3 regions of the Pseudomonas arsenicoxydans genome follow, and region 1 is predicted to be linked to each of the others. Evidence: riboswitches for the same ligand, from Rfam matches in the RefSeq annotation. Region 1 holds a riboswitch; each other region holds the start of a gene.
What was found. Region 1 has a riboswitch for fluoride ahead of crcB (fluoride efflux transporter CrcB). Riboswitches for the same ligand answer to the same signal wherever they lie in the genome.

Region 1 (9,992 bases):
ATGCTGACTGTGCCCGCCGCCTGGCTGACCATCCCTTGGGTGATGGGAGCCCAGGCGCTGTCGGGTATTGCCAAAGACCTCAACAAGATGAGCGCGAAGAGCTCTATCAAGCTGCTGGTGCCCGACAACCAGCAAGGCACCCTTTACAAATGGGTGGCAATTCTCACCGGTTCGAAGAACGCGCTCAAAGGCGTGGGCTTCTTCCTCGGTGGTGCTTTGCTCGCGCTGATGGGCTTCAAGAGTGCGGTGCTGGCGATGGCCACGGCTCTGGCACTGATATGGATAGCCAGCCTGTTCCTGTTGAAGAAGGATCTGGGTAAAGCCAAGGCCAAACCGAAATTTCGCGAGATCCTTTCCAAGAGCCGGGCGATCAATATCCTCTCGGCGGCGCGAATGTTCCTCTTTGGTGCCCGCGATGTTTGGTTCGTGGTGGCGTTGCCAGTCTATCTGAGCACGGTGTTCGGCTGGGACTTCTGGTTGGTTGGCGGCTTCTTGGCGGCCTGGGTCATCGGCTACGGCATCGTCCAGTCGTTGGCCCCGAACATCACTGGAAAGAAGCATGGCCATGTCCCGGATGGGCGGGCTGCCTTCGTTTGGGCAGCATTGCTGGCGGGTCTGCCTGCCGCAATAGCCCTCGGTCTCTCGGCGGGTTGGTCGCCTCACGTTGTGTTGCTGGGTGGATTGATGGTATTCGGCGCACTATTCGCGGTGAACTCTTCTCTTCACAGCTATCTCATTGTCTCGTATGCCAAAGAGGACGGGGTGTCGCTGGACGTGGGCTTCTACTACATGTCCAACGCCCTGGGCCGACTGCTCGGCACCGTGCTGTCCGGCTGGATTTATCAGGGTTACGGACTGGAGGCCTGCTTGTGGGTTTCTTCGGCCTTCGTGTTGCTGGCTGCCCTGATTTCTATCGCCTTACCCAGGCATGTTGAGGTGATATGAAGAAGTATTCGGAAAAAATCGCTATGTAAAAATTCGACCTGCAAATTACGAGTAGTTAACTGAGGGAGGGTCAGTCGCCATTTCCGCTGGAGAGATTGTAGGCACAACAATTTTCTAAGGCATATGGCATTGCTCATACCCTAGCCGGAAGGTTCATAGAATGACTCATTCGCATGATGGTCATGCTGACGTACCCAAGAGATACGACAAGGCTTTCTGTCTTGGTATAGCGCTGAATTCCGGTTTTGTGTTAATCGAAGCCTTCTATGGCTGGAAAATTGACTCACTGGCTCTCTTGGCGGATGCGGGCCATAACCTTAGCGATGTGGGAGGATTGATTCTGGCTTGGGCGGCGTTGGCCGCTACACGCTTACAGCCAAATGATCGGCATACCTTTGGTTGGCGACGGGGCTCGATTCTCGCTAGCTTTATCAATGCGTTTGTTTTGCTGATTGCGATGGGATCGCTTGGATGGGAGGCGTTTCAACGTCTTCAGGCTCCGGTGGCGATAGCTGGCGTAACAGTGATGTTCGTTGCTGGTATCGGTATTTTGGTCAATACCATTACCGCTTGGCTGTTCATTTCTGGAAGCCGAAACGATCTAAATTTGCGCGGAGCTTTCCTTCATATGTCAGCCGATGCTCTGGTATCGGTAGGCGTATTGCTGGCAGGGGCGATGTATCAATGGAAAGGTTGGTACTGGATTGACCCGGCAATTAGTTTGGTGATTGCCGTTATTATCGTCGTTACTACTTGGTCATTGTTTCGTAAATCCCTACATTTGCTGTTTGACGGTGTTCCCGATCAGGTCAATTTACCTTCGATACGTCAATATCTCCTGAGTCAGCCAGGCATCATCGATATCCACGATTTGCATGTGTGGGCTATGAGCACGACGGAGGTTGCGCTGACTGCACATTTGGTTATGGCGTCATTGCCGGAAAGCGATCAGTTCTTGCAGGATGTAGCTGAAGAATTACGTGAGCACTTCGAGATCACTCATTGCACTCTGCAACTGGAACGCGATCTAGGCTGTTCGTCAGGTTGTAACGGGCTATAGAAGCTGTGGTGTTATTTACGTTCTACCTGAATGAATGATCTGTCTAATCGTCAACCTGCCGTTTTTGGGCCTGGATACACGGGTGCGAAACCGCCACCCAATGTACGGAAATTGGTCGTCTGGCCTTGGTATAACCGTGCGGCCACCGACAGAACCTCGCCAGCATAGGCGTAGTTACGAACGTCGAATTTCAGCACTGAGGCTGTAGTTTCGGCTGATAGGGTTCTTTGGCCAGGCAGGATCAAGGCTTGGGCCACATACTCACCGGCAAGAATCTCCTGCCAGACCCGTTGGGTGAGCTTGTCACCACGGTAGGCAGCCCGGCTGCCAAATCCGGCGCAAGGTTTGAAGAACAGCCCCCGGCGCTCCTGCCACAGGCGTTCGGCATTTTCTGCCGTCACTATTTCGGTATATGGAATGCTGGTCAGTAATAGATCCTGGGTAGCTTGTGGCACCCCCCATGCTTTCAATCGCTGGGCATCGCAGAGTAAGGCCAGATTGCGCTTGTCTGCGTACAACGCGTGGGCTTGCGGGTGTGGTGTGAGTAGCGTTGCACGTTCAAGGTAGGCCTGGCGTAGCGTGGCGTTGCCAACGGCCTTAAGGGAAAAGTCGGTCAAACGGTTGTAGACCATGTCAATAGCCAACCGGTTATGCCAAAGCAGACCATCCCTCAGGCTGAGCTCAGAGGGATCGATTATCACCGCTTCTAGTCCATGACGCTGGAAAAGCTGTTGGAACAATAGGAACTCTGGGTACAGGTACTGCTGTTCGGGGGCCTCATCGACAATGGCAATACTGCGCAACGGTTTATCCAGGCCGTACTGTGACCACTCCTGACGAAACATTGCAATGATCCTGCTCTCAAACGCTTCGGCCTTTGTCGATGGTGGTAGCAGCTGTTCTATCGCCGGGCAGCAGGCGTGCTGCGCTCGTGACAACACGGCATTGAGCATTGCCCCACCAGCATTGGTGTTGATCTCGATCAGGCCGAAATTGTTCTCAGTGACATGAAAGTCATACCCAAAGAAGACTCCCTTGACTCCACTTGGGTCATGTCGTGCGATAGCAGGAGAGTGAGCTAGCACTTCCTCTCGGTAAGCCGGGAGTGCAACGACTGATTCGACCGCGCGCACGACCTGCGCCATTCGATCCAAGTGGGCAGGAGCGATAAAAACCGGATGGGCTGCGAATAGGTGAGGGCAGCGTTGCTGCACAAGCTCAAACAGACCAGGCTGACCGAGTGTCGACTCCAGGGTCTCGCGCAGGGCGTCTTTATCCAGGCTGATGCAAAAGCACTGACTGTTGAGGGTTTCGATAGGCACTCCTGCCAGAGCCGCTGCAGCGGCTGCCGTCGAAAGAAACGCTGCGTCATTGTTGGACAAGGGCATAACCAACTTAGGCATCGCTGTCTCCCCTAGGGCTCTGAGACTTGTCGGGCCGAGTCCCTAGCCCGAATCTGTGATGGTTTGAGGCGGGTACAGTTGGGCCTCTCAACACCGAGTGTGTCTGGACGTCCAGAAGCCTCCTACCTCAAGCACTGAGCCACTGTTCGACCTTGTCACGGGTCGGGATGCCCCCTGAGTGAACAACCTTTCCATCAATCACGACACTGGGCGTGGACATTACCCCGTAGCTGACGATCTGTTGCATGTCTTCGATTTTTTCCAGTTTTACGGGGACGCCTTTCGCACTCGCCACCTGTTCGATGATGGCTACTGTCGATTTACATTTTGCACAACCGGAGCCCAGAACCTTGATGTCTTTCATAAAAACCTCGGTAGGTGGATTACAAAGTGAAGTTGAAGACGTAACCAACGATCAGAATGCCGACGGCTACGACCCCAATAAAGGTGGCTATCAGGCGAACTTTCAGCACCTTGCGCAAGATCACCATCTCAGGAAGGGATAGAGCGATGACACTCATCATGAAGGCCAGCACAGTGCCCAGTGCCGCGCCCTTTGCGAGCAGTGCCTGCACAATGGGAATAATGCCTGCCGCATTGGTATACATGGGGATGCCTATAAGAACCGCGAGCGGAACTGACCACCATGCTTCTTTACCCATGAAACTGGCCATGAAATCCTCAGGCACATACCCGTGAATGCCTGCGCCAATGGCAATACCGGCAAGAATGTATGGCCATACTTTTCCGACGATTTCACGCACGCTGCTGAACCCGGCATTTATCCGCTCATACAGCGGCATACTCGTGTCTCCAGCGGTTGCCTGGATCTTGGGCATATTACGAACCCAGTCTTCCAAATAGGCCTCCATTTTCAGGCGCCCAATGACCCAGCCAGCAACAATCGCAATAAACAACCCCAAGCTGAGGTACAGCAAGGCAACTTTCCAGCCGAACAGGCCAAGCAGTAGTGTCAGCGCTACCTCATTCACCATGGGCGCAGAAATGAGGAAAGAGAACGTCACCCCTAGTGGCACTCCCGCTTGAACAAAGCCTATGAATAGAGGAACGGCTGAGCAGGAGCAAAATGGAGTAAACACACCGAGTGACGCCGCCATGACATTGGCCATCCCCTCGCTTCGCCCCGCCAACAGTGCGCGGGTGCGCTCAGGCGTGAAGTGGGAGTTGAGCATGCCCATCAAGAACACGATGCCGGTCAAAAGCATCAGCACTTTGGGTGTGTCATAGAAAAAAAACTGTAAGGCGCCTCCAAGATGGCTATCCCGATTAACCGGAATCGTTGCGACGATAGCCTCCGAAATGGGAATCAGGGCCTCATACAAACCAAACCAAACCAGTGCGGCTACTGCTAAGAAGAGGCGGGGATTGCGCTCAGGCCAACGCATAATCATTTCGTTCATGTCCACTACTCCTAAGGTGTAGACGCACTAGGCAACGGACTGCTCGGCGAGAAAGGCTGCGATCTCATTGACTGTGCTGCGTGCTGTGCGTGTTACGCCGATCAAGGTGGCAGAAGCTGCACCTGTCCACTCGCCATAGCCTACCAGCCATAGCCTTGGTTCTTGGGTCGAGTGGGTACCTTCGACTTCAACGCGGCCCTCGGTATTGATCACCCCTAGCGTATCCAGATGCTGTAGGGCTGGTCTGAATCCGGTGCACCAAATCACCACATCCACCGCAGATTCGGAACTGTCGAGCCAAATCAAGCCGTTGCGAGTGAAACGTTCAAAAGGGCGTACAGACTTGAGGGCGTCGCGCTCACGGGCTTCGACAACTGGCGGCACCATGACAATGTCACCCAGTCCACCAACAGGCTGCTCAATGACGCGCCCCTCCAGTTGGGCTTTCCAGCGCTCGGTTGCGCGCTCGAACAGTACCCGCCCATCCACTTCGTCCGGTAAAAACAATGGTTCGACGGGGGTCACCCAGGTGGTCTCGGCGACCTTGGAAACCTCGGCCAAAATCTGTGCCCCTGAATTACCGCCACCCACCACCAACACCTTCTTGCCCTCGAACGGTTGGGCGTCGACATAGTGCGCGGAGTGCAACTGCCGACCGGCGAATAAATCGGCACCTGAGTAGTGAGGGATGTAGGGATTGCTCCAGGTGCCTGTAGCGCTGACCACAACCCTGGCATCCCAATGCCTGTCGTCAGAACGAACCCGTAAACCAGACGCCATATGCTCCACAGAAGTGACCCGAACCGGGCGCTCGACAGGAAATTGATAGCGCTGCTCGTACTGGTTGAGATAACCGATCACATGGTTGCGCGAAGGGTAACCCTCTTGCGTGGGGGGCATCATCCAGCCAGGGATCGAACTCCAAGTCGCCGGGGAGAATAGACGTAGCGAATTCCAGCCGTGTCGCCAGGCACCACCGGGTTCTTCCTCCGCATCGAGGATAACGAATGAAAGTTGAGTTCGGCGTAGGAAATACGCTACCGCCAAGGCTGACTGGCCCCCACCGATAATGACTACGTCTAGCTGGCCACTGAGCGAATGAGTCATCGGAATGAACCCTGGATCGATGCAAGAGGGTCATTGTAGCGATTCAGTTATGACTTCAACTGATCTAGCTCAGATTAAGAGGGGATGACTATCACCGTCTATTGCCTCGCTCTCCATGTCCTCAATTGGTCTTCGCAGGTCAAGGTTTGATAGTCAAATGATTGCCTTCGACTTTAAGACGACCTTCGTTCTGCATGCGTCTCAACGCCCTATATAGAGCTTCGTGAGTCAAGCCCAGATCTTTTGCCCAAGACTTGCGCGACTGACTGAGCGTCACGACGCCGTCGGAACCTTCGGTTTCAATGTAATGGGTGATACGGTCAGTCGCGCTATGCAGGCACAGCCTTTCGCATTGAGCGCGTAGCTTTTGGATTTCCTTGGTTAGTTCTGACTGCCAGGCTTTGCGAAATGCAGGCACATCTTCCAAGGCCGCGCGAAACGCTACGACTGGAAACAGCAGCAAAGTGGTGGACTCGGTAGCTATAGCGTCACAGTGGTAAGCGCGGCTGTCGAGACTGGCCTCCGCAATGAAGCCTCCGCATGAGCGTTGCAAGACCACTTCGAGGCCATTGCGGCCTAGTCGAACCAGGCGTGCATCGCCAGAGATCACAAGATAAACATGACGAATCGGATCTCCAATCAGAAAAAGCGTCTCGCGAGTATCGGTATCCACCTGCTTGGCCGACACACGCAGTGTCTCTGGGATGAGAGCAACTGATGGTTGGGCGGCGATCAAAGCCGGCCAGTCCAATGCGTCATTTACTTTCTTCATATGATTCGGATCATACCCATGGACGGTCGTCACATCATAGGATCGATTTAACGTCAATTCGGAGAAAAATCATGCGCAAAATCGCTATTACTTTGGGCGTCATCGTTGCTTTCGCCGGAAGCGCTTTTGCCCAAACTATGGATCACTCTAAAATGAACCAAGCCGCTCATATGACGACGATAGCCGACGCGCAGCGCGAAGCAGAAGTATCCCAACGCGGCGAAGAGGTAATGCCATTTAGCCTAGCAGCAACGACCCACATTTTTACGAAAAACGCCGAAGGCGGGATGCAGCAGGTTGTGGTCAAGAAATCCACTGACGCCGACCAAGTGAAGTTAGTTCGCGAGCACCTGCAAGAGATCCGCAAGCAGTTTCTGAATGGCGACTTCTCAGGCCCTTCCCGCATCCATGGCGACGACATGCCAGGTCTCGCCGATCTAAAAACCGCCAAACCAGGACAAATCTCTATCGTTTACCAGGATGTTGAGGGCGGCGCAGAGCTGATCTACAACACGTCGGATGCCAGCTTGGTGACGGCCTTGCACAAGTGGTTTGACGCCCAACTCTCCGACCATGGTAAGGATGCTATGGAAGGGCATTCCAAGTAGACGAGAAAGCCCTACGGAATTTCAAAGACTGTCAAAGCACGACACTCAGCAACCATCCGGCTGCACCACCACCGATCACCACTAACCATGGCGGTTGCTTCCAAAACATCAGACCGATTAGGCACACCAATGCCAAACCGAAGTCCTGTGGCTTAAGGATCGCGCTCGTCCATACAGGCTGATAAAGCGCTGCCAGAAGCAAACCAACCACCGACGCATTGATCCCAAGCAACGCAGCTTGGATGTGTACGCTGCGTCGCAGCTGCTCCCAAAACGGTAAGGTACCAACGATCAACAGAAACGACGGCAGAAAAATGGCTAGCAAACAAATCAACCCGCCGACCCAGCCAGAGGGCTCGGCGCTCATCGAAGCACCAAGAAATGCAGAGAACGTCAAAAGCGGCCCAGGAACAGCCTGTGTCGCACCATACCCGGCAAGAAAGGTTTCATTGCTGACCCAGCCTGAGGGCACTACTTCTGCCTGCAACAATGGCAACACCACATGACCTCCACCAAATACCAGAGACCCGGCGCGATAAAATGCATCTACCATGGAGAGCGTCTGATTGAGTAGCATCTGGCTCATTATCGGTAAGCCGACCAGCAAAGCGAAAAACAGTGATAACCAGAACAAACCTGCTCGGTAACCGACCTTTATGGGCAGTGGATCATGTTCGGCGGCGCGAGCTGGTTTGAATAAAAGCAAGCCGGCAAAAGCAGCTATAGCAATTGAGCCGATCTGCCCCCATGCAGACGGAACCAACAGCACCACACACGTCGTAATCGCCATGATCGTGATACGCAACGCATCTGGGCATAGATTCCGTGCCATTCCCCATACGGCTTGAGCGACCACCGCAACGGCCACGACTTTCAGGCCGTGCAGTACGCCAGGCGCGATGATATCGCCATAGTTGGAAATACCTAACGCAAACAGGATCAGAAGGATGGCCGAGGGCAACGTGAAACCCGCCCAGGCGGCCAGCGCCCCAGAGTAGCCCGAACGAGAGAGTCCCAGCGCCATACCAACCTGACTACTCGCGGGGCCCGGCAAGAACTGGCAAAGCGCAACCAAGTCAGCATAGCTACGCTCAGTGAGCCATTGCCGGCGCGTGACGAACTCATCGCGGAAATACCCCAAGTGTGCGATGGGGCCGCCAAATGAAGTCAGTCCCAGGCGCAAAAAGATGAGGAATATAAAAAACGGTCGACGGTCACCCTTGCTGTTTATGTTCATGCACATGCGTTCCGCATTTAATTAGACATTTATGACGATGAGGAAAAGAAGACTGCAAACGGATCTGCGTCTACGAAAGCCGAGGGCGGAAAAAAGGTCGCGAATCGTCATGTCATGGTATTCCCTCGCGATTTGCGCCGCGTAGACTAGGGCTCGGTTGAGATACACCTCGAATCTGGGCGCCATCATAGCGCTCGATTGCGGTGTCAAAACTCAATAAGCCAGTCCATACGAACTCGTTGTACCTTGAAAGTCTTACAGTCAGTGCTATAGGATGAAAAAAGGAGATGGCATTCCTCCTTTAACCGCCTTTGTGCTGATGATGCCTACGTGAACCCTCGACAGGGTGCGTAGGTGTATCCGCTTCCTGTCCCCAATCTAGGACAGGATTATGATCCTACTACCCCAGTCGCCACTTCCTTGTTGTGCTTACCTGCTACCTGTTTGGTCTAGGTCTGACGGGGTGAGCCCACCATGCTGAAATCACTTGTAGTTATCGCTGTTGGCGCGTCACTTGGTGCCTGGTTGCGCTGGCTCTTGGGCATGAAGCTAAACGCCCTGTTCCCAACAATCCCCCCTGGCACTGTGGTTGCGAACATGATTGGGGGCTACATCATCGGCTTAGCTATCGCGTTTTTGGCCGCATCCCCCACTCTGAGTCCTGAGTGGCGTCTACTGATCATCACGGGTTTCTGTGGCGGACTTACCACCTTTTCTACATTTTCGGCAGAAACAGTTGCCCTGATTCAGGAAGGCAGACTGCTCTGGGCGCTCGGCTCAGTTTCATTACACGTTGTGGGTTCGCTAGTGATGACGGCTGCCGGGCTTCTGTCCTATCAAATGATCGGCACGCGCTGAGGAGATGAAAATGAAAGGTTTTCTAGTGATTTTCTTTACCCAACAGAACCGTCGTTATCAGGGAAAGATGCTTGGCGACTGGATTGTTGATTTGGCGAAGGACATGGGGTTGCGTGGTGCGACCCTGTCTACGGGCATTGAGGGTTTTGGGCACACTGGTCGGCTGCACTCCTCGCACTTTTTTGAGCTGGCGGATCAGCCTACCGAGATTCGCATGGCTATCACCGAGGACGAGTCCGAAAGGTTGTTCAAGCGATTGGAGCTTGAGGAAATCTCGGTGTTTTACATAAAGACACCAATTGAGATGGGCGTCGTCGGCAAAAAAACCACCTAGTTCGGTCTCCTTTCATAAGCTAAAGCTTCAGGCATCCTTGCAATGGGCGCTGATCCTGTAACACGATTTTACATTTTGGCCACGGCTAGCTAAGATCGACCGACTGGAGATGGCATTCCTCCATTAACCAACCGCTGTGCCCGTAGCAGCTGATGATGCCTACAGAAACCTGATCAAACCAGGTCTGTAGGCGATCGCGCTCAAAATCCTTTTTTGGTCAGGCCCACTTACTTTTCGTGGCTGGCCA
Region 2 (9,992 bases), 330 kb from region 1:
TCCGGTGGCGATAGCTGGTGTAACAGTGATGCTCGTTGCTGGTATCGGTATTTTGGTCAATACCATTACCGCTTGGCTGTTCATTTCTGGAAGCCGAAACGATCTAAATTTGCGCGGAGCTTTCCTTCATATGTCAGCCGATGCTCTGGTATCGGTAGGCGTATTGCTGGCAGGGGCGTTGTATCAATGGAAAGGTTGGAACTGGATTGACCCGGTAATTAGTTTGGTGATTGCCGTTATTATCGTCGTTACTACTTGGTCATTGTTTCGTAAATCCCTACATTTGCTGTTTGACGGCGTTCCCGATCAGGTCAATTTGCCTTCGATACGTCAATATCTCCTGAGTCAGCCAGGCATCATCGATATCCACGATTTGCATGTGTGGGCTATGAGCACGACGGAGGTTGCGCTGACTGCACATTTGGTTATGGCGTCATTGCCGGATAGCGATCAGTTGTTGCGGGATGTAGCTGAAGAATTACGTGAGCACTTCGAGATCACTCATTGCACTCTGCAACTGGAGCGCGATCTAGGCTGTTCGTCAGGTTGTAACGGGCTATAGAAGCTGGGGTGTTATTTACGTTCTACCTGAATGAATGATCTGTCTAATCGTCAACCTGCCGTTTGTGGGCCTGGATACACGGGTGCAAAACCGCCGCCCAATGTACGGAAATTAGTTGTCTGGCCTTGGTATAACCGTGCGGCCACCGACAGTACCTCGCCAGCATAGGTGTAGTTACGAACGTCGAACCTCAGCACTTGGGCCTTAGTTTCATTTGATAGCGTTCGTTGACCAGGCAAGATCAAGGCTTGGGCAACATAATCACCGGCGAGAATCTCCTTCCAGACCCGCTGAGTGAGCTTGTCACCACGGTAGGCAGCCCGGCTGCCAAATCCGGCGCAAGGTTTGAAGAACAGCCCCCGGCGCTCACGCCATAGGCGCTCTGCATTTTCTGCCGTTACTATTTCTGTATGCGGAATGCTGGTCAGTAATAGATCCTGGGTAGTTTGTGGCACCCCCCATGCTTTCAATCGCTGGGCATCGCAGAGTAAGGCCAGATTGCGCTTGTCTGCGTACAAGGAATGGGCTCGCGGATGTGGTGTGAGTAGCGTGGCTCGTTCAAGGTAGGCTTGGCGTAGCGTGGCGTTGCCAACTGCCTCAAGAGAAAAGTCGGTCAACCGGTTGTAGACCATGTCGATGGCCAACTGGTCATGCCAAAGTAAACCATCCCTCAGGTTGAGCTCAGAGGGATCGATGATCACAGCTTCTAGTCCATTACGCTGGAACAGCTGTTGGAACAGCAGAAACTCTGGGTACAGGTACTGTTGCTCGGGCGCCTCATCGACAATGGCGATACTGCGCAACGGTTTATCCAGGCCGTACTGTGACCACTCCTGACGAAACATTGCAATGATTTTGCTTTCAAACGTTTCGGCCCTTGTCGATGGTGGCAGCAGCTGTTCTATCGCCGGGCAGCAGGCGTGCTGCGCTCGTGACAACACGGCATTGAGCATTGCTCCACCAGCATTGGTGTTGATCTCGATCAGGCCGAAATTGTTCTCAGTGACATGAAAGTCATACCCAAAGAACACTCCCTTGACCCCACCCGGGTCATGTCGTGCGATAGTAGGAGAGTGAGCTAGCACTTCCTCTCGGTAAGCCGGGAGTGCAACGACTGATTCGACCGCGCGCACGACCTGCGCCATGCGATCCAAGTGGGCCGGTGCGATGAAGACCGGATGGGCGGCGAATAGATGAGGGCAGCGTTGCTGCACAAGCTCAAACAAACCTGGCTGACCGAGCGTCGACTCCAGAGTCTCGCGCAGGGCATTTTTATCCAGACTGATGCAAAAGCACTGGCTGTTGAGGGTTTCTATAGGCACCCCTGCCAGAGCCGCCGCAGCGGCTGCCGACGAAAGAAACGCCGCGTCATTGTCGGACAAGGGCATAACCAATTTAGGCATCGCCATTTCCCATAGGGCTTTGAGACTTGACGGGCCGAGTCCCTAGCCCGAGCCTGTCATGGTTTGAGGCGGGCACAGTTGGGCCTCTCAACACCGAGTGTGTCTGGACGTCCAGAAGCGGCTTACCTCAAGCACTGAGCCACTGTTCGACCTTGTCACGGGTCGGGATGCCACCTGAGTGAACAACCTTTCCATCAATCACGACACTTGGCGTGGACATTACCCCGTAGCTGACGATCTGTTGCATGTCTTCGATTTTTTCCAGTTTTACGGGGACGCCTTTCGCACTCGCCACCTGTTCGATGATGGCTACTGTCGATTTACATTTTGCACAACCGGAGCCCAGAACCTTGATGTCTTTCATAAAAACCTCGGTAGGTGGATTACAAAGTGAAGTTGAAGACGTAACCAACGATCAGAATGCCGACGGCTACGACCCCAATAAAGGTGGCTATCAGGCGAACTTTCAGCACCTTGCGCAAGATCACCATCTCAGGAAGGGATAGAGCGATGACACTCATCATGAAGGCCAGCACAGTGCCCAATGCCGCGCCCTTTGCGAGCAGTGCCTGCACAATAGGAATGATGCCAGCCGCATTGGTATACATGGGGATGCCTATAAGAACCGCGAGAGGTACCGACCACCATGCTTCTTTGCCCATGAAACTGGCCATGAAATCCTCAGGCACATACCCGTGAATGCCTGCGCCAATGGCTATGCCGGCAAGGATGTAAGGCCATACTTTCCCGACGATTTCACGCACGCTGGTAAACCCGGCATTTATTCGCTCATGCAGCGGCATACTCGTGTCCCCGGCGGTTGCCTGGATCTTGGGCATATTACGAACCCAGTCTTCCAGATGGGCCTCCATTTTCAGGCGCCCGATGACCCAACCAGCAACAATCGCAATAAACAAACCCAGGCTGAGGTATAGCAGCGCAACTTTCCAGCCGAACAGGCCAAGCAGCAGTGTCAGCGCTACCTCATTCACCATGGGCGCAGAAATGAGGAAAGAGAAAGTCACCCCTAGTGGCACCCCGGCTTGAACAAAACCTATAAATAGAGGAACGGCTGAACAGGAACAAAAGGGGGTAAACACACCCAGAGAGGCCGCCATTACATTGGCCATACCCTCGCTTCGCCCCGCCAACAGTGCGCGGGTGCGCTCAGGGGTGAAGTGGGAGTTGAGCATACCCATCAAGAACACGATGCCGGTCAGCAGCATCAGCACTTTGGGCGTGTCGTAGAAAAAAAACTGTAAGGCGCCTCCAAGGTGGCTATTACGATCAACCGGAATCGCTGCGACCAAAGCCTCCGAAATGGGAATCAGGGCCTCATACAAACCAAACCAAATCAGTGCGGCTACTGCTAAGAAGAGGCGGGGATTCCGCTCAGGCCAGCGCACAATCATTTCGCTCATGTCCACTACTCCTATGGTGTAGACGCACTAGGCCTCGGACGGATCGCCAAGAAAGGTTGCGATCTCATTGACTGTGCTGCGTGCTGTGCGTGTTACACCGATCAGCGTGGCGGAAGCCGAACCTGTCCACTCGCCGTAACCGACCAGCCACAGCCTTGGCTCTTCGGTCGAGTGGGTACCTTCGACATCAACGCGGCCCTCGGTGTTGATCACCCCTAGCGTATCCAGATGCTGTAGGGCTGGTCTGAATCCAGTGCACCAAATCACCACGTCCACCGCAGATTCGGAACCGTCGACCCAAATCACGCCGTTGCGAGTGAAACGTTCAAAAGGGCGTACAGACTTGAGGACGTCGCGCTCACGGGCTTCGACAACTGGCGGCACCATGACAATGTCACCCAGTCCACCAACGGGCTGCTCAATGACGCGCCCCTCCAGTTGGGCTTTCCAGCGCTCGGTTGCGCGCTCGAACAGTACCCGCCCATCCACTTCGTCCGGTAAAAACAATGGTTCGACGGGGGTCACCCAGGTGGTCTCGGCGACCTTGGAAACCTCGGCCAAAATCTGTGCCCCTGAATTACCGCCACCCACCACCAACACCTTCTTGCCCTCGAACGGTTGGGCGTCGACATAGTGCGCGGAGTGCAACTGCCGACCGGCGAATAAATCGGCACCTGAGTAGTGAGGGATGTAGGGATTGCTCCAGGTGCCTGTAGCGCTGACCACAACCCTGGCATCCCAATGCCTGTCGTCAGAACGAACCCGTAAACCAGACGCCATATGCTCCACAGAAGTGACCCGAACCGGGCGCTCGACAGGAAATTGGTAGCGCTGCTCGTACTGGTTGAGGTAACCGATCACATGGTTGCGCGAAGGGTAACCCTCTTGCGTGGGGGGCATCATCCAGCCAGGGATCGAACTCCAAGTGGCTGGGGAGAATAGATGTAGCGAATTCCAGCCGTGTCGCCAGGCACCACCGGGTTCTTCCTCCGCATCGAGGATAACGAATGACAATTGAGTTCGGCGTAGGAAATACGCTACCGCCAAGGCTGACTGGCCCCCGCCGATAATGACTACATCTAGCTGGCCACTGATCGAATGAGTCATGGGGAAGCCTTAGGTCGGTGCTGGGCGGTCAGTATAGCGACTCAGGTTTAAATCCAACTGATCTAGCTCATATGTTGGGAATGCTGATCGACATTTATTGAATGCTTCGATTGACGGCATTCAGTTTTGGATTCCCGACCGTATAGCAGCTTGAATGTTTGACCGCCGCTGCTATAGGATAAAAGCAGGAGATGGCATTCCTCCTTTAACCGCCTTTGTGCTGATGATGCCTACGTGAACCCTGGACAGGGTGCGTAGGTGTGTCTCCCTGTCCTCCAATTTAGGACAGGATCGTGACTCAAAACCTCATATCAGCTCCCTCTCTTAGTGCGCGGTTATCCGCACCTCCTCGGCGACATCAGCCCAGAGGAGACATGCAACCATGCTGAAATCACTTCTGGTCATCGCTATAGGCGCATCACTGGGTGCTTGGTTGCGTTGGCTTTTGGGCATGAAGTTAAACGCCCTGTTCCCCACGATTCCTCCAGGCACGGTGGTCGCGAACATGGTTGGGGGTTACATCATCGGTCTGGCCATCGCCTTCTTGGCCGCATCTCCCACCCTTAGTCCAGAGTGGCGTCTCCTGATCATCACGGGTTTCTGCGGCGGACTTACTACCTTTTCCACGTTTTCAGCCGAGACAGTCGTCCTGATTCAGGAAGGCAAACTGCTCTGGGCGTTCGGCTCGATTTCATTGCACGTCGTAGGCTCGTTAGCAATGACCGCTGCCGGGCTTTTGACTTATCAAATGATTGGCACGCGCTGAGGAGATGAAAATGAAAGGTTTTCTCGTGATTTTCTTTACTCAACAGAACCGTCGTTATCAGGGAAAGATGCTTGGCGACTGGATCGTAGATTTAGCCAAAGAAATGGGACTGCGTGGTGCGACCCTTTCTACAGGTATCGAGGGTTTTGGGCACACTGGTCGGCTGCATTCCTCACATTTTTTTGAACTGGCCGATCAGCCCACCGAAATTCGCATGGCTATCACCGAGGATGAATGCGAAAGGTTGTTCAAGCGATTGGAGGTTGAGGAAATCTCCGTGTTTTACATAAAGACCCCAATCGAGATGGGCACCGTTGGCAAAAAGGCCAACTAGCCCGGCCCCACCCTAGACCTTCGGAGATACGAACATGAGCTATGCAGACGTCCCAGCTGGTAACGCAATCCACGATGACTGAATCGCCCCGGATTCTCTAAACACCTTGCAAGCTCATTACGTAACGCTTTTCAAACTCTACCGGTGACAGCTGATTGTTGAAACCATGGCGGCGTTTTGCGTTGTAGAACATCTCGACGTAGTCGAACACATCGCTAGGAGCATCCTGCCGCGTGGTGCAGATTTTTCGCTTGATCCGCTCTCGCTTTAGAAGCTGGAAAAAACTCTCGGCTACTGGCCGGAAACCGCAACGGCGGTAGGCGTTAGGCTGCGAAAAAATGGTACGTGCGAGGTGGCAGCGCCTCTGGGTGCGTAATCGCATGAATTTGACCACCCATTTGCATTCGACACTGACCAGTGTTTTGCATCGGATTTGAACAGACCGCCTAATGGGCACGACCGGCCAAAACCGACCCAGGCTGTGTGAAATCGCTTGCAGTTGTCTACCCTTCTAGTCGTCGAACTGGTATCGGGGACTGTCATGAAACGACTCATTGAAGGTGAGGCCCGCACGGAAGTGACGCGAGTTGCAACCGATGTGTGAATTGCTGGCCATGAGCAGCCGGTTGCCTACGCAACTGACGCACTCGCTCGCCGCTCTGGCAGCGCATGCCGGTGGCGAAGGTCACAATCGTGATGGCTGGGGTGTGGGGTTTTACCGGGGACGCGATGTTGCCCTGTTCAGGGAGCCTACTGCCGCCAGTGACAGCGAGTTGGTAAAACTCTTACAGAACCAAGGGCCCAGCACCAAGTTAATCGTTGCGCATCTGAGGCATGCTACTCAGGGGGCGGTCAACTTGGCCAATACGGGGCCATTTGCCCGTGAACTCAGGGGGCGTATGCGTATATTTGCCCATAATGGAAATCTGCGTGGCCTCGCTCTATCCGCCGAGTTCGACGGTGGCTGTTATCAGGCCATAGGGGAAAGCGATTCCGAACAGGCTTTTTGTGCGTTGCTGGCACGCCTGCAACTGATGGAGATGCAGTACCCGGAACTGCCCTCCCTGCATGAGCGTCTGGCCTTGATTGGCCGTTTTGCTGCTGATTTGCGTCGGCTTGGCCCGGCCAATTTTCTTTATAGCGATGGTGATGCGCTATTCGCTCACGCTGATCGACGTTTCAACGCGCTGAGCGGCAAGGTAGAGGCGCCAGCCCTGTACCACTGGCATTGCCCTGTCCCCCATACCTTGTTGCAGGATGAGGCAAGCGGCGAACAGCGGGTGAGCTTCATCGCAAGCGTGCCGCTCAGCGAAGACGACTGGCGGCCAATGGCGGAAGGCGAAGTGATCGCGCTGCACGACGGTGCAGTCGTCGAGACGTTATTGCTCGGCAAGGGCAAGAACGATTTGTAAAACGTCAGCAAGCGCAGATCAAACGCCGAGGTACAGCCGCAGATTTCCCACGATCACGCGCAGCATGTACACAGCCCCAAGCTATTCGCCCCGCCTTTGCCATTAGCATTTGCCTGAACCTGGGGTTTGTATTGGTCGAGGGGGTCTATGGTTGGCAAGTGAATTCCCTGACCTTGCTAGCAGATGCCAGGCATAACCTCAGTGATGTCGGTTGGCTGATTCTGGCCTGGCTGCACTGGCAGCTACCCGGCTACTACCGACGGCTGTCGGCGCGGCTCGATCCTCGCCAGCTTTATCAATGCCGTAATTTTGCTGGTGGCCATGGGCTCGCTCGGCTGGGAGTCTCTCCAGCGCTTGCAGGCGCCAGTGCCTATACCGCCTACTTTGCTCAATTGAGAACGCCCCATAGGGCCCACACCTATTGCGGCTTGCGGTAGGCATTATTTGCCCTGCACTACTCGAACATGTGCATGGCTTATAGCTTTGTAGACGCGAATCGATCTTAAAAGCGGCCACCAGTCATATAGAAAAATCTGCAGCGGACGCCACATTGCCACCCAGCCAACGATCATCAGACTTTCGCGCGCTATGCTGACTACGGCGCTAGCACTAAGTTGGCCGATGACATCGACTGCGATCAGGCAAAGGGTAACAAAGCCGATGCCGATCAACAGGCTAATGCGGCCCTCTCGAAGGAGGCGTTTCAACTCACTGCGCACGAGACCTGCTTTATGATCAAAGTAGTTGTGGATTGCCTCGACCATGATCGCACTTGGATCGCCTTCTGCTGGCAGGTGCTCAAGGTGGATTGTGATACGAAACAGGCTGTCCGACGGAAACTCTGCTGCCCAGGTCTCGATGAACGCTTCAGCCTCGCGATCAAGATCCTTGTTAAGAAAAGGTGTTGGATCCATCGAGTTAAACAACTGTGCAAGTTCGCTAACCCGGAGTTGAAGGTGATGCTCATGGTGATGTTTTTTTTTCATGGCACTACTCGATTATCATGCATTGGCAGTTTCGATTCGCGCGACTCGCTTGCGCTGCGCCTCTGTCCTTGCAAAGCGCACTGACCGCCGCTGGCATCACCCTCAAATTCCAACTTCAATTTACCCTACAGCCTGCCGGTGAACGACGGCTAGAGAGGACGTGATTGGCGTGCGCGGATTGTCCGAGTAGGACATCCATGAACGAGAAATTGAGGTGAATTGTACTTAAACCTCAATGGAACAACTGCTTGGACGCAGATGTCCTGATTTTCCTTTATCTCGGCATAACGACTATAGCTAGGACTCAGCAGCTCACGCTTCATGCTCCATTCAGGGGCCGCAGGTATTCGAGCTGGGCGCGTCCAGTTGATGTCCCTGTCTTGCGCCGGAACCGCGCGAGCCAGATACCCCTACTTTAGAGGCTTGCCTCAGCGAAGTAACAACACAGGCATGGTGGCCGTTCGAAGCATCGTCGTAGTTGTGCTGCCTACCAGAAATTGTCTGATGCGTGAGTGCCCGAAGGCACCCATGACCAGCAGATCAATTCCGTGCTCCGCTTGATAAACGTGCAAAGCCGCCTCCACTTCTCCTTGTCGGATCTGGGCCTGTACTTCAAAGCCGGCAGAGAGGAACATGCCTACAGCCTTCGCCAGAGCATCACGATTATCTTCCGAGTCTGCTCCGACCATAACGAGATGAATGGGCAGGCCTTCGCAAAGCTGGCTGGCGGCAAGTATCTGAATGGTTTTGTAGGCCGTAGGGCTGCCGTCAAATGCGAGCATCACTTTTTCGGGCTTTTTATAGCTATTGGCTGTGATCAAGATGGGCCGGTGAATTGTTCGCACGACAGCTTCTATCTGGCTACCAAGGGTACGCGTACAGCGTGCGCTGTCTTCTCCCACTCTTCCGATCACCAATAGCCGAATATCCTCCTGAAGGTCGCTCAGACTTTCTACCAAGTGGCCGTGGCGCTGCTTCAACTCAGGAAAACCAGCACCGGAGATGACAGTTCGCTCCCTGGCTTTTTCAAGCATGTGCTGGCCCTGCTCCAGAGCGAGCCTGGCACGCTGGGCATCCAACGTAGCCAGTTCCTCCAGCAGGTGTTCTCGACTGCCGAGGCCAATGTTTCCACTCAGGTCAGCTGCTGCAGGGTATTTCTCTTCATCCAATACATGCAGCAAGGTCAGTGGCGCATCTAACTGTTGCGACGCCCATGCTGCGTAGTCGCAGACCGCTAGTGAGGATTGTGAGTTATCAATGCATGCCATTACGCGGGTCATTATCGATCTCCTTAGTGGCTCATGAGCTTGTCGATGGCGTCAGGTTTGTCATGCACGCCAAAGCGGTCAACGATGGTGGCGCTGGCTTCGTTCAGACCCAGCACCACAACTTCAGCGCCTTCACGGCGGAACTTGATCACCACTTTATCCAGCGCCGCTACGGCAGTGATATCCCAGAAATGGGCTTGGGTCAGGTCGATGGTGACTTTCTTGAGTGCTTCCTTGAAGTCGAAAACGTTGGTGAATTTTTCAGCCGAATTGAAAAACACCTGACCCACCACGGTGTACGTCCGGTGTGAATTTTTGGCATCCAGGCTGGACTGGATGTCGAGGTAGTGGCCGATTTTGTTCGCAAAGAACAGCGAAGCCAGCAGCACGCCCACCAGGACACCATAGGCCAGGTTGTGCGTTGCCACGACCACCACAACGGTGGCGACCATAACAATGTTGGTCGATAGCGGGTGCTGCTTGAGGTTACGCAGAGAGTCCCAACTGAAGGTGCCGATGGACACCATGATCATCACGGCGACTAGCGCAGCCATAGGGATTTTAGACAGCCACTCACCCAGAAAGACGATGAGCAGTAGCAAGAAGACGCCGGCACAAAGTGTCGACAGGCGGGTTCGGCCACCTGATTTTACGTTGATGATTGACTGGCCGATCATGGCACAGCCTGCCATACCGCCAAGCATGCCAGCGATGATGTTGGAGATGCCTTGGC
Region 3 (9,992 bases), 2.0 Mb from region 1:
TTTTCGCAACATTATCGTATGCAGTTGCTGACCATTTTTTAAACTTCAGCATTGGTGTATGAATCGCCCCCGCATTCGTAGACTCTTCGAATGACTGCTTTTGGCCGATTGTGTTGAAAAAGTCGGTTCTTCCAGACTGTCCGCATACTGACCACTGAAAACGTCTTTTTTGCGCGTAGCTACGCGAAATCTGAGCCCGGAATCCTCTGTTCAAGTAAAGATTTCAATCTCAAGCGTGTACTTTTCTACCGTGGAAACCATTGCCGACTTTTTCAACAGAATCGGCCGATTTCTGCCTGTCGCGACTGGCAGCTATGAGGCGGGAATCGCTCATCAAGGAAGAGCCACGGGGGGGGGTAGATGATGCCTATAACCTCCGTAGTCGCATGATGGCGTCTGTGATGCCTTGAGCGTTTGTGCCCAGCGTTTCCATTGCCGCAATTGCGTTAGCCGCGACACTCCCCAGTCCATTTTCAGAGAGCCACTTTGTCACCTCTTCAATGGCCGCGCTAATGGCGTGCTGGTTATGCAGGAGCAGTGTGAGAGCGTCCGCTGTGGCAACAAGATGAATGTCTGGCTCGGCCAGCGCTGTCTTGCACTCTGGAGCGAGCTGGTGCATCCGCAGTACAACAGGCTAGGCCTCTCACAACCGAGTCTGGTTGGCTGTGCAGGGGCACTTGACTCAAGCGCTAAGCCATTCTTCAACCTTTTCACGGCTCGGGATGCCCCCTGAGTGAACAACCTTTCCATCAATCACGACACTCGGGGTGGACATGACCCCGTAGCCGACGATCTGTTGCATGTCTTCGATTTTTTCCAGCTTAACGGGGACGCCTTTCGCACTCGCCACCTGTTCGATGATGGCTACTGTCGATTTACATTTTGCACAACCGGTGCCCAGCACCTTGATGTCTTTCATAAAAACCTCGGTAGGTGGATTACAACGCGAAGTTGAAGATGTAACCAACGATGAGAATGCCGACGGCGACGACCCCAGTGAAGGTGGCTATCAGGCGAACTTTCAGCACCTTGCGCAATATCACCATCTCCGGAAGCGATAGAGCGATGACACTCATCATAAAGGCCAGCACAGTGCCCAGCGCTGCGCCCTTTGCGAGCAGTGCCTGCACAATGGGGATGATGCCTGCCGCATTGGTATACATGGGGATGCCGATAAGAACCGCGAGTGGAACTGACCACCAGGCTTCCTTGCCCATGAAGCTGGCCATGAAATCCTCAGGTACATACCCGTGAATGCCTGCGCCAATGGCAATGCCAGCAAGGATGTAAGGCCATACTTTTCCGACGATTTCACGCACGCTGCTGAACCCGGCATTTATCCGCTCATAAAGCGGCATACTCGTGTCTGCAGCGGTTGCCTGGATCTTGGGCATATCGCGAACCCAGTCTTCCAGATAGGCTTCCATTTTCAGACGCCCAATGACCCAGCCAGCAACAATCGCAATAAACAACCCCAGGCTGAGGTACAGCAATGCAACTTTCCAGCCGAACAGGCCAAGCAGCAGTGTCAGCGCTACCTCATTCACCATGGGCGCAGAAATGAGGAAAGAGAACGTCACCCCCAGGGGCACTCCAGCTTGAACAAAACCTATAAACAGAGGAACGGCTGAGCACGAGCAAAATGGGGTAAACACACCGAGAGAGGCCGCCATGACATTGGCCGTGCCCTCGCTTCGACCCGCCAACATTGCACGGGTACGTTCAGGCGTGAAGTGGGAGTTGATCATGCCCATCAAGAACACGATGCCGGTCAACAGCATCAGCACTTTGGGCGTGTCGTAGAAAAAAAACTGTAAGGCGCCTCCCAGGTGGCTATTACGATCAACAGGAAGCGCTGCGACCAAAGCCTCTGAAACAGGTATCAGGGCCTCATACAATCCGAACCAGACAAGCGCTGCTACCGCTAAAAACATGCGGGGATTGCGTTCCGGCCAGCGCACGATCATTTCATTCATGTCCTCTACTCCTGGGGGGAGGCGCATTAGGTCGCGGACGGATCGCCAAGATAGGTCGCGATCTCATTGGCTGTGCTGCGTGCTGTGCGTGTTACACCGATCAGCGTGGCGGAAGCCGAACCTGTCCACTCGCCATAGCCCACCAGCCATAGTCTTGGCTCTTGGATCGAGTGAGTGCCTTCGACCTCAACACGACCTTCAGTGTCGATCACCCCCCAGCGTATCCAGATGCTGAAGTGCGGGCCTGAATCCGGTACACCAGATCACCACATCCACTACAGATTCAGATCCATCGGCCCACATCACACCATCGCGAGTGAAGCGTTCAAAGGGGCGCACAGATTTGAGGACGTCACGCTCACGGGCTTCCAGAACTGGCGGCACCATGACAATGTCTCCCAGCCCGCCGACTGGCTGGTCAACGACACGCCCCTCTTGCTGGGCTTTCAAGCGCTGAGTGGCGCGCTCGAACAGTACCCGTCCATCCACTTCGTCAGGCAGAAAGACCGGCTCAGTAGGGGTTACCCAAGTGGTCTCGGCGACCTTGGATACTTCTGCCAAAATCTGCGCTCCTGAATTGCCACCACCCACCACCAAAACCTTCTTGCCAACAAAGGCTTGTGCATCAACATAGTTCGCGGAGTGCAATTGCCGACCGGCGAATAACTCGGCATCAGGGTAATGAGGTATATACGGACTGCTCCAGGTGCCGGTGGCGCTGATGACAACCCTGGCATCCCAATACCTGTCGTCAGAACGTACTCGTAAGCCAATTTCAGTACGCTCCACAGCGGTGACCCGAACCGGACGCTCAACAGGAAACTGATAGCGCTCCTCATATTGGTTGAGGTAGTCGATTACATGATTTCGCGTTGGATACCCCTCCTGCGCAGGAGGCATCATCCAGCCAGGGATCGAACTCCAGGTGGACGGGGAGAATAAACGCAGCGAGTTCCAGCCACGCCGCCAGGCACCACCGGGCTCCTCCTCTGCGTCGAGGATAACGAACGAAAGTTGAGTTCGGCGCAGGAAATACGCTACCGCCAAGGCTGACTGACCCCCACCGATAATCACTACATCTCGTTGGTCGCTGGGCGAAGGAGTCATGGGGAAACCCTTGAGTCGATGTTGGGCGGTAGCCAGTATAGCGACCCAAGTTTGAATCCAACTGATCTAGCTCATATGTTGAGAATGCTGATCGACATTGACTGAATGCTTCAATTCAAGCTTGTTATGGCTTGAATCTCCGGCCGCCGCTGCTTTAGGATGAAAGCAGGAGATGGCATTCCTCCTTATAACCGCCTTTGTGCTGATGATGCCTACGTGAACCCTGGACAGGGTGCGTAGGTGCGTCTCCCTGTTCTCCAATTCAGGACAGGATCGTGACTCAAAATCTCATATCAGCTACCACTCGTAATTTGCGCTTATCAGCACCTCCTCGGTTCTATCAGTCCTGGGGAGACATGCGACCATGCTGAAGTCACTTCTCGTCATAGCTATCGGCGCATCCCTTGGTGCCTGGTTGCGCTGGCTCTTGGGCATGACACTGAACGGACTGTTCCCTACGATTCCGCCAGGCACTGTGGTCGCGAACTTGGTCGGAGGCTACATCATTGGGTTAGCTATCGCTTTCTTGGCCGCGTCCCCCACCTTAAGCCCTGAATGGCGCCTGCTGATCATCACGGGTTTCTGTGGGGGGCTCACCACCTTCTCCACGTTTTCAGCCGAAACAGTTGCCCTGATTCAGGAGGGTAGACTTCTGTGGGCGTTCGGCTCAATTTCATTGCACGTTGTAGGCTCGTTAGCGATGACCGCTGCCGGGCTTTTGTCCTATCAAATGATTGGCACGCGTTAAGGAGATGGTAATGAAAGGCTTTCTGGTGATTTTCTTTACTCAACAGAACCGTCGTTATCAGGGAAAGATGCTTGGCGAGTGGATCGTTGATTTGGCTAAAGAAATGGGGCTGCGCGGTGCGACCTTGTCTACGGCCATTGAGGGCTTTGGACACACAGGGCGGCTGCATTCCTCCCACTTTTTTGAGTTGGCAGATCAGCCTACAGAGATTCGTATGGCTATTACCGAGGATGAATCTGAAAGGTTGTTCAAGAGGTTGGAGGTTGAGGACATCTCTGTGTTTTATATAAAAGCTCCTATCGAGTTGGGCACTGTCGGCAAGAAGGCCAGTTAGCCTGAACCCTTCCTATAATCTGGGAGATGCGAATTTGAGCTATGTGGAATCTCGATTGGTAACTCGATCACCTATGAGTTTTTTACCGTTTTTGAAATCCCTCCAAGCCGTTCTCCAATCTAGTGCGAGGCGGTCAGGTGAGCAACCCGCTCAGGTTTGGAAAGACAATGCAGAGGGACGGGGCTGTGCAACACCGGATTCTGGTTTTGCTATGGAGCGTTTTAAGAAAATCTAAAAACCTTGGTAACGGGCGTATTTTGGGCGAATGTCGCAGACGAATGAGGCCTTACGATCCACCCACCAAAACCAGTGTGACTTGCGTAAACGATAGAGAAGGATATTCAGGATGAGCCCCCTCAAAAATGACTCCGACGCTCGGCCTCCTCCAGTAAACGCAACTGACATCGCCGCTGCAACGGTTCTTCAAACGCTTGCAGCGCTGCATGTTAACCCTGATGTAGGTCTCACGCATGCGCAGGTCGAAACGCAGCGCATGGAGCACGGCTACAACGAAGTAGCGGAGACGAAAGGGCATCCGGCTTTGAGATTCCTGCGAAAATTCTGGGGGATCTCGGCTTGGATGCTCGAACTGATCATGATTTTATCCGCTGTACTGGGAAACTATACTGATCTTGCAGTTGTGGGCTTATTACTGGTTGTCAACGCTGTACTGAGTTTCACTCAGGAACAGCGCGCCGCTGGCGTCGTCAAAGCTCTACAAAAACGCTTACAGGTTAATACCCGAGTGCTGCGCGACTCGAAGTGGCAGGTGATTACCGCCCGAGAACTGGTACCAGGTGACATTATCCGCGTACGCTCAGGTGACATCATTCCAGCAGATGTGAAACTCCTCACCGGCGCGATGAGCCTGGATCAATCGGCGCTAACGGGCGAGTCGAAAGAAACTGATAAAGCACCCGGCGAAGTCCTCTCCTCCGGGTCTATCGTCCGTCGTGGGGAAGGCAACGGCGTGGTGATCCTTACGGGGGCACAAACCTATTTCGGCCGAACCACAGAACTCGTGCAGCAGGCGCATCCGAAACTTCATATCGAAGCGGTCGTGACTAAGATCGTGCGCTGGCTGTTTGTCATTGTTGGTGTGCTACTTGGCGTGGTGCTCACGCTATCGCTGATTCGCGGCGTGCCGCTGCTCGAAATGATCCCTCTCCTGCTTGTCCTACTCATGAGCGCGGTACCTGTAGCTCTTCCCGTTATGTTCACCGTCAGCATGGCTTTCGGGTCGAAGGAACTGGCCCAGCGTGGGGTGCTTGTCACTCGGTTGAGTGCTGCGGAAGACGCCGCGACGATGGACGTCCTTTGCGTGGACAAGACAGGCACAATCACAATGAATCAATTGGCGGTCACGGGAGTGACCCCACTAAAACGCTCGACGGAAGCCGACGTTCTGATCGCGGGCGCGCTAGCGTCACAGGAATCCAACCAGGATCCTATAGATCTTGCCTTTCTCGCCGCAGCTAAAACACATCATGCCTTCGACGGCATTGCCGTTGGAACAACCGTATCCTTCGCTCCATTCGATGCGAAAACTCGGCGGACGGAAGCTGTTATTGAGCAGAATGGTCAGCGGGTGCGCGTAATGAAGGGCGCCGTGCGCACCATCGCCGAAGCTTGTGGACTCCTGCCTCTCGAAATCGAGACGTTGGATGCGCGCGTCAGCGAGTCAGCGGCAAAAGGCTTTCGCACGCTAGCGGTAGCTCGCGGCGCCGAGGATGGCGTCCCTGTACTGATTGGACTCGTGGAGTTGTACGATCCTCCGCGACCGGACGCCAGGCAACTTATCTCAACTCTTAATGAGTTGGGAGTCCAGGTCAAGATGCTGACAGGGGACGCGCTCCCGGTGGCACTCCAGATCGGCGAAGGCGTCGGACTCACCCAGATCCGGCGCGTCGCGGATTTAAAGGCCGCGAGCTCACAAACGGGTGCCGGAGACGACCTTTTCGGCGGTGCTGACGGATTTGCCGAAGTGTACCCGGAAGATAAATATATCGTGGTAAAGCATCTTCAAGCCGCAGGGCACGTAACCGGAATGACGGGCGACGGCGTCAACGACGCTCCAGCTCTCCGTCAAGCCGAAGTTGGAATAGCGGTCAGTACCGCTACCGATGTCGCCAAGAGCGCCGCGAGCGTTGTTTTGACCGAGGCGGGGCTGATCAACATCGTCACGTTGGTCGAGCAGGGACGGACGATTTATCAAAGAATCCTTACATGGATCATCAACAAGATCAGCCGTACGATCCTGAAAGCCGCGTTTGTGGCCATCGCGTTCGTTGTAACAGGTAAGTTCGTGGTCTCCGCCTTCGCGATGCTGCTGCTGGTGTTCTTAACGGACTTCGCGAAAGTTTCCCTCTCCACGGACAATGTTAAGCCATCGAAGAGCCCCGAGACCTGGAACATCGGCGGTTTCATCTGCGTGTCGGTGGTTCTTGGCATCGCGATGGTTGCCGAAACGCTTTTTCTATTGTGGGTCTGTTGGGCCCGATTTGATTTGGCAAGCAACAACGACACTCTCTACACGTTCAGCTTTCTCATGCTCCTCTACTTCGCCATTTTTTCAGTCGTGTCCGCACGAGAGCGCAGCTGGTTTTGGGCTAGCCTACCGAGTAAGACCTTCATGTCAGCTTTAATAGCGGACGCCATTGTGGGAACAGTCCTGACGTTCGTAGGAATTAAGGGGCTCGCTCCTTTGCCCGGATGGCAGATGCTCTCAATATTCGGTTATGCACTGTTCTCCTGTCTAATTCTGAACGACACTTTGAAGGTTGCGATGATCAGATGGCGAGTTCCCAATGCAGCTTCAAGGCAACCAGCAATCGTGCCGGCGGCACCAAAAGGCGGAATATGAAAATCAATTCGGAGGATTTTAAAGTTCGGGAAGGCGACGCGGTCAATCTCCGTAAGTGGCCGACTAAGGTGGAACCCTTCTACAAATCAAAACAGCAATATCGCAAGCTTTTGAGAGCGCATGTTGCGCAATTGAGCGCGCAGCAACAGCTTCTTTACGCGTCCAATCGTTATGCCGTTCTGCTAATTTTCCAGGCGATGGACGCGGCGGGAAAAGATGGTGCCATCAAGCATGTGATGTCGGGGGTTAATCCGCAAGGTTGCCAAGTATTCAGCTTCAAGCATCCCAGCGCGGCTGAATTGGAGCACGACTTTCTCTGGCGAACTACACGTAATTTACCGGAGCGCGGGCGCATTGGCATATTCAACCGATCGTATTATGAGGAGGTATTGATAGCCCGTGTCCATCCTGAGATTCTCCGAAGCGAGGGGCTCCCGGATGCTCTTGAAAACAAGAGTACAGTCTGGCGCGACCGATATCGTTCGATCTCCAATTTGGAGCGACACCTCTCAGGCAACGGAACCCGAGTTGTAAAATTCTTTCTTCATCTCTCGAAAGAAGAGCAACGAAAGCGCTTCCTTGATCGCATCGATAAGCCGGAAAAAAACTGGAAATTTAGTGCTGCCGACATCGAGGAGCGCATGTATTGGAAAGACTACATGCAGGCGTACGAAAAATGTCTTAGTGCAACAAGTACGACCGAGACGCCTTGGTATATTGTGCCTGCTGATGACAAGAAAAATGCCCGACTAATCGTCTCTCAGATTTTTTCAGATGTGCTGGATGGACTGAAAATGTCATATCCAAAGACCAGTGAGGAGCGCCATCGCGAACTGTTGAGTATCCGCAAGCAGCTCCTGAAATGTAAGCGTCCGGCGAACTCACCTAGCTAGCGTAGCAAACTTCCTGATTGGCTAAATCCTACGATTTACTGCTGCACTGGCATGGTGCCGCCTGTGTCGTAGCTGCCATGATTCAGGTCGTATTTGGATGCCCACCAATCTTACCGGTCAGTATATTCGGCTCCGTCCCTCTGCCGGAGTGCCTTAAATGGACAATACCCGTGAGCGCTTGATTGACTCAGCGCTGAAGCTGTTTCTGTCACAAGGTATAAACATTACTGGTGTGATGGCCATCGCCGCGATGGCGGGTGTTACCAAGATGACGCTCTACAGCCATTTCCCCTCCAAGGATGCGCTGATAGTGGCTTGCCTTGAGGAGCGTGACCGACGCTGGCGTGAAGAGGTAGCGCGCACCTTGGCTGTGCATCCTGACCCGGTCAGCGGCATGCTAGCGTTCTTTGATTTGTATCAACGCTTTCTTTTGAAAGATAGCGGACGCGGGTGCCTGTTCGTCAACAGTGCGGCTGAATTCCCCCAGTTTAGCCACCCTGTGCATTTGGCCGTGAGCAGGCATAAGCAAGGGATACGCGAAAATCTTACTGCATTGGCCATGCGCGCCGGTATAAGCGACCCGGACGTAGTTGCGGAGGGGCTGTTTATCTTGCTGGAGGGCAGTTTTGTCAGCGGCGCCATGGGCCAGGACGTACGGGTATTCGACACTGCCCGGCACGTAGCTCATTGCTGGATCCAGAAGCTGGGGCAGCAGGAGCAGAGCGCATGACCCTAGGCTTATTAGCGGCCATTGCCGCCACTTTTTCCTGGTCGCTGCTCTACATCTTTCCGGGTTTGGTCGGCGATTACAGCCTTTTTGATCTGGCTGTGGTGAGCTATGCCTTTGCCGGCTTAGGTAGCCTGCTCGTGCTGTTTGTTTACCGTAGCGAATTGCGGCAATTGCGACTGAGCGACTGGGCCTGCACCGCACTGCTGGGCTTCTTAGGATACATCGGTTACTTCTTCCTGATCACCACTGCGGTCTTGGCAGCTGGGCCGGTGATCCCTCCGGTGATGATGGGGTCAGTACCGATCGTGCTAGCGATTGCCGGCAACTTGCGAAGCTCCAGCGTGCCCTGGCGCGCTATTGCCGGGCCACTGTTGGTAGCGGCATTGGGCATAAGTTTGGTCAACCTGAGCGTGTTTGACTTTAGCAGCGCGACGGTGGTGCGCCCTACAACTTCAATACTATCTGGGCTGCTCGCAACGTTGTTGGCGATCGGATTTTGGACTGGTTTTGGCCTATTAAATGAAAGTGCTTTGGCTCAACGTCCAAGCATGTCCCCCATGCTTTGGTCGGCCATGCTGATCTTCATGTGTAGCGTCGAAATGCTGGCCTTCATCCCAGTTGGGCTGTACTTGAAACTGTCCCACTTCGCTAGCCATCCGAGCGGGTTAGCAGGTACTCAGGCGCTAATAGTCTGTGGGTTAATTCAGGGGCTAGGGGCCACGCTTGCAGGTGCCTGGGCATGGTCTATCGCAACTCGACGCCTACCTCTGGCTCTAAGCGGGCAATTGATCGCCAGCGAAACCCTTTACGCGACTGCGATGGGCCTGTTCATCAACCAACGCTGGCCCTCTTCCATGGAAGCGCTTGGGACAGGGTTTCTATTCATCGGGGTGGTGTGGGCTATTCACGCCTTTTATCGCAGGCAAACACGCCTCGAAACGCATGGTGGGATAACTGACCTTAGCCAAAACTAATGCGAATGTGCAGGTATGGGCATTACAGGTGTCCGCTTTGGATTGATTTGGCATCATTGCCCTAAGTGCTGTGGTCGGGTAGGTGTGTTGGGCGGACGGTTACCCTGAAATAATATCTAGCCCGCTCGAACTGGCTCTTCGCAGGAGTAAACAAGCGGATGCGATCATAAGTTTTATATCGTTGGCACGGCCACGTCGGCATGACCCGTATGCGTATCTAGCAGCGTTACACCTTGTCGAGCGGGCCTATGGCGCAAAGCGTCCAGCTTTGTGGGGCAGTACATTTGTATGAACACCATGCTCAGCCCTATAAGCGGATGGCCACTACTGTGCTAGCCGTATGCCATAGGTGAAAGGGCAAAGTTTA

Region 2: linked by a shared signal. The riboswitch ahead of crcB (fluoride efflux transporter CrcB) and the one ahead of crcB (fluoride efflux transporter CrcB) in region 1 are both predicted to bind fluoride.
Region 3: linked by a shared signal. The riboswitch ahead of crcB (fluoride efflux transporter CrcB) and the one ahead of crcB (fluoride efflux transporter CrcB) in region 1 are both predicted to bind fluoride.

The regions. Positions count from the first base shown of each region.
Region 1 covers NZ_LT629705.1:3,173,425-3,183,416, forward strand. The annotation lists gene arsJ (organoarsenical effux MFS transporter ArsJ) at 1-945, shown strand, start outside; gene BLQ41_RS14820 (cation diffusion facilitator family transporter) at 1,106-2,005, shown strand; gene BLQ41_RS14825 (ATP-grasp domain-containing protein) at 2,056-3,408, opposite strand; gene BLQ41_RS14830 (thioredoxin family protein) at 3,536-3,772, opposite strand; gene BLQ41_RS14835 (permease) at 3,792-4,829, opposite strand; gene BLQ41_RS14840 (ArsO family NAD(P)H-dependent flavin-containing monooxygenase) at 4,857-5,936, opposite strand; gene BLQ41_RS14845 (Crp/Fnr family transcriptional regulator) at 6,076-6,708, opposite strand; gene BLQ41_RS14850 (aspartate carbamoyltransferase) at 6,780-7,316, shown strand; gene chrA (chromate efflux transporter) at 7,348-8,553, opposite strand; fluoride riboswitch at 8,828-8,889, shown strand; gene crcB (fluoride efflux transporter CrcB) at 9,028-9,411, shown strand; gene BLQ41_RS14865 (DUF190 domain-containing protein) at 9,422-9,745, shown strand; fluoride riboswitch at 9,842-9,914, shown strand.
Region 2 covers NZ_LT629705.1:3,501,542-3,511,533, forward strand. The annotation lists gene BLQ41_RS16405 (cation diffusion facilitator family transporter) at 1-562, shown strand, start outside; gene BLQ41_RS16410 (hypothetical protein) at 613-1,965, opposite strand; gene BLQ41_RS16415 (thioredoxin family protein) at 2,093-2,329, opposite strand; gene BLQ41_RS16420 (permease) at 2,349-3,386, opposite strand; gene BLQ41_RS16425 (ArsO family NAD(P)H-dependent flavin-containing monooxygenase) at 3,414-4,493, opposite strand; fluoride riboswitch at 4,672-4,733, shown strand; gene crcB (fluoride efflux transporter CrcB) at 4,876-5,259, shown strand; gene BLQ41_RS16435 (DUF190 domain-containing protein) at 5,270-5,593, shown strand; partial or broken gene BLQ41_RS16440 (IS3 family transposase) at 5,691-5,903, opposite strand; gene BLQ41_RS16445 (class II glutamine amidotransferase) at 6,190-7,005, shown strand; gene BLQ41_RS31390 (cation diffusion facilitator family transporter) at 7,164-7,442, shown strand; gene BLQ41_RS16455 (hypothetical protein) at 7,446-7,991, opposite strand; gene BLQ41_RS16460 (universal stress protein) at 8,420-9,271, opposite strand; gene BLQ41_RS16465 (SulP family inorganic anion transporter) at 9,283-9,992, opposite strand, start outside.
Region 3 covers NZ_LT629705.1:5,204,440-5,214,431, reverse strand. The annotation lists gene BLQ41_RS24295 (DEAD/DEAH box helicase) at 1-42, shown strand, start outside; gene BLQ41_RS31060 (hypothetical protein) at 368-619, opposite strand; gene BLQ41_RS24280 (thioredoxin family protein) at 683-919, opposite strand; gene BLQ41_RS24275 (permease) at 939-1,976, opposite strand; partial or broken gene BLQ41_RS24270 (ArsO family NAD(P)H-dependent flavin-containing monooxygenase) at 2,003-3,083, opposite strand; fluoride riboswitch at 3,243-3,305, shown strand; gene crcB (fluoride efflux transporter CrcB) at 3,448-3,831, shown strand; gene BLQ41_RS24260 (DUF190 domain-containing protein) at 3,842-4,165, shown strand; gene BLQ41_RS24255 (plasma-membrane proton-efflux P-type ATPase) at 4,512-7,028, shown strand; gene BLQ41_RS24250 (ADP-polyphosphate phosphotransferase) at 7,025-7,921, shown strand; gene BLQ41_RS24245 (TetR/AcrR family transcriptional regulator) at 8,079-8,651, shown strand; gene BLQ41_RS24240 (DMT family transporter) at 8,648-9,625, shown strand.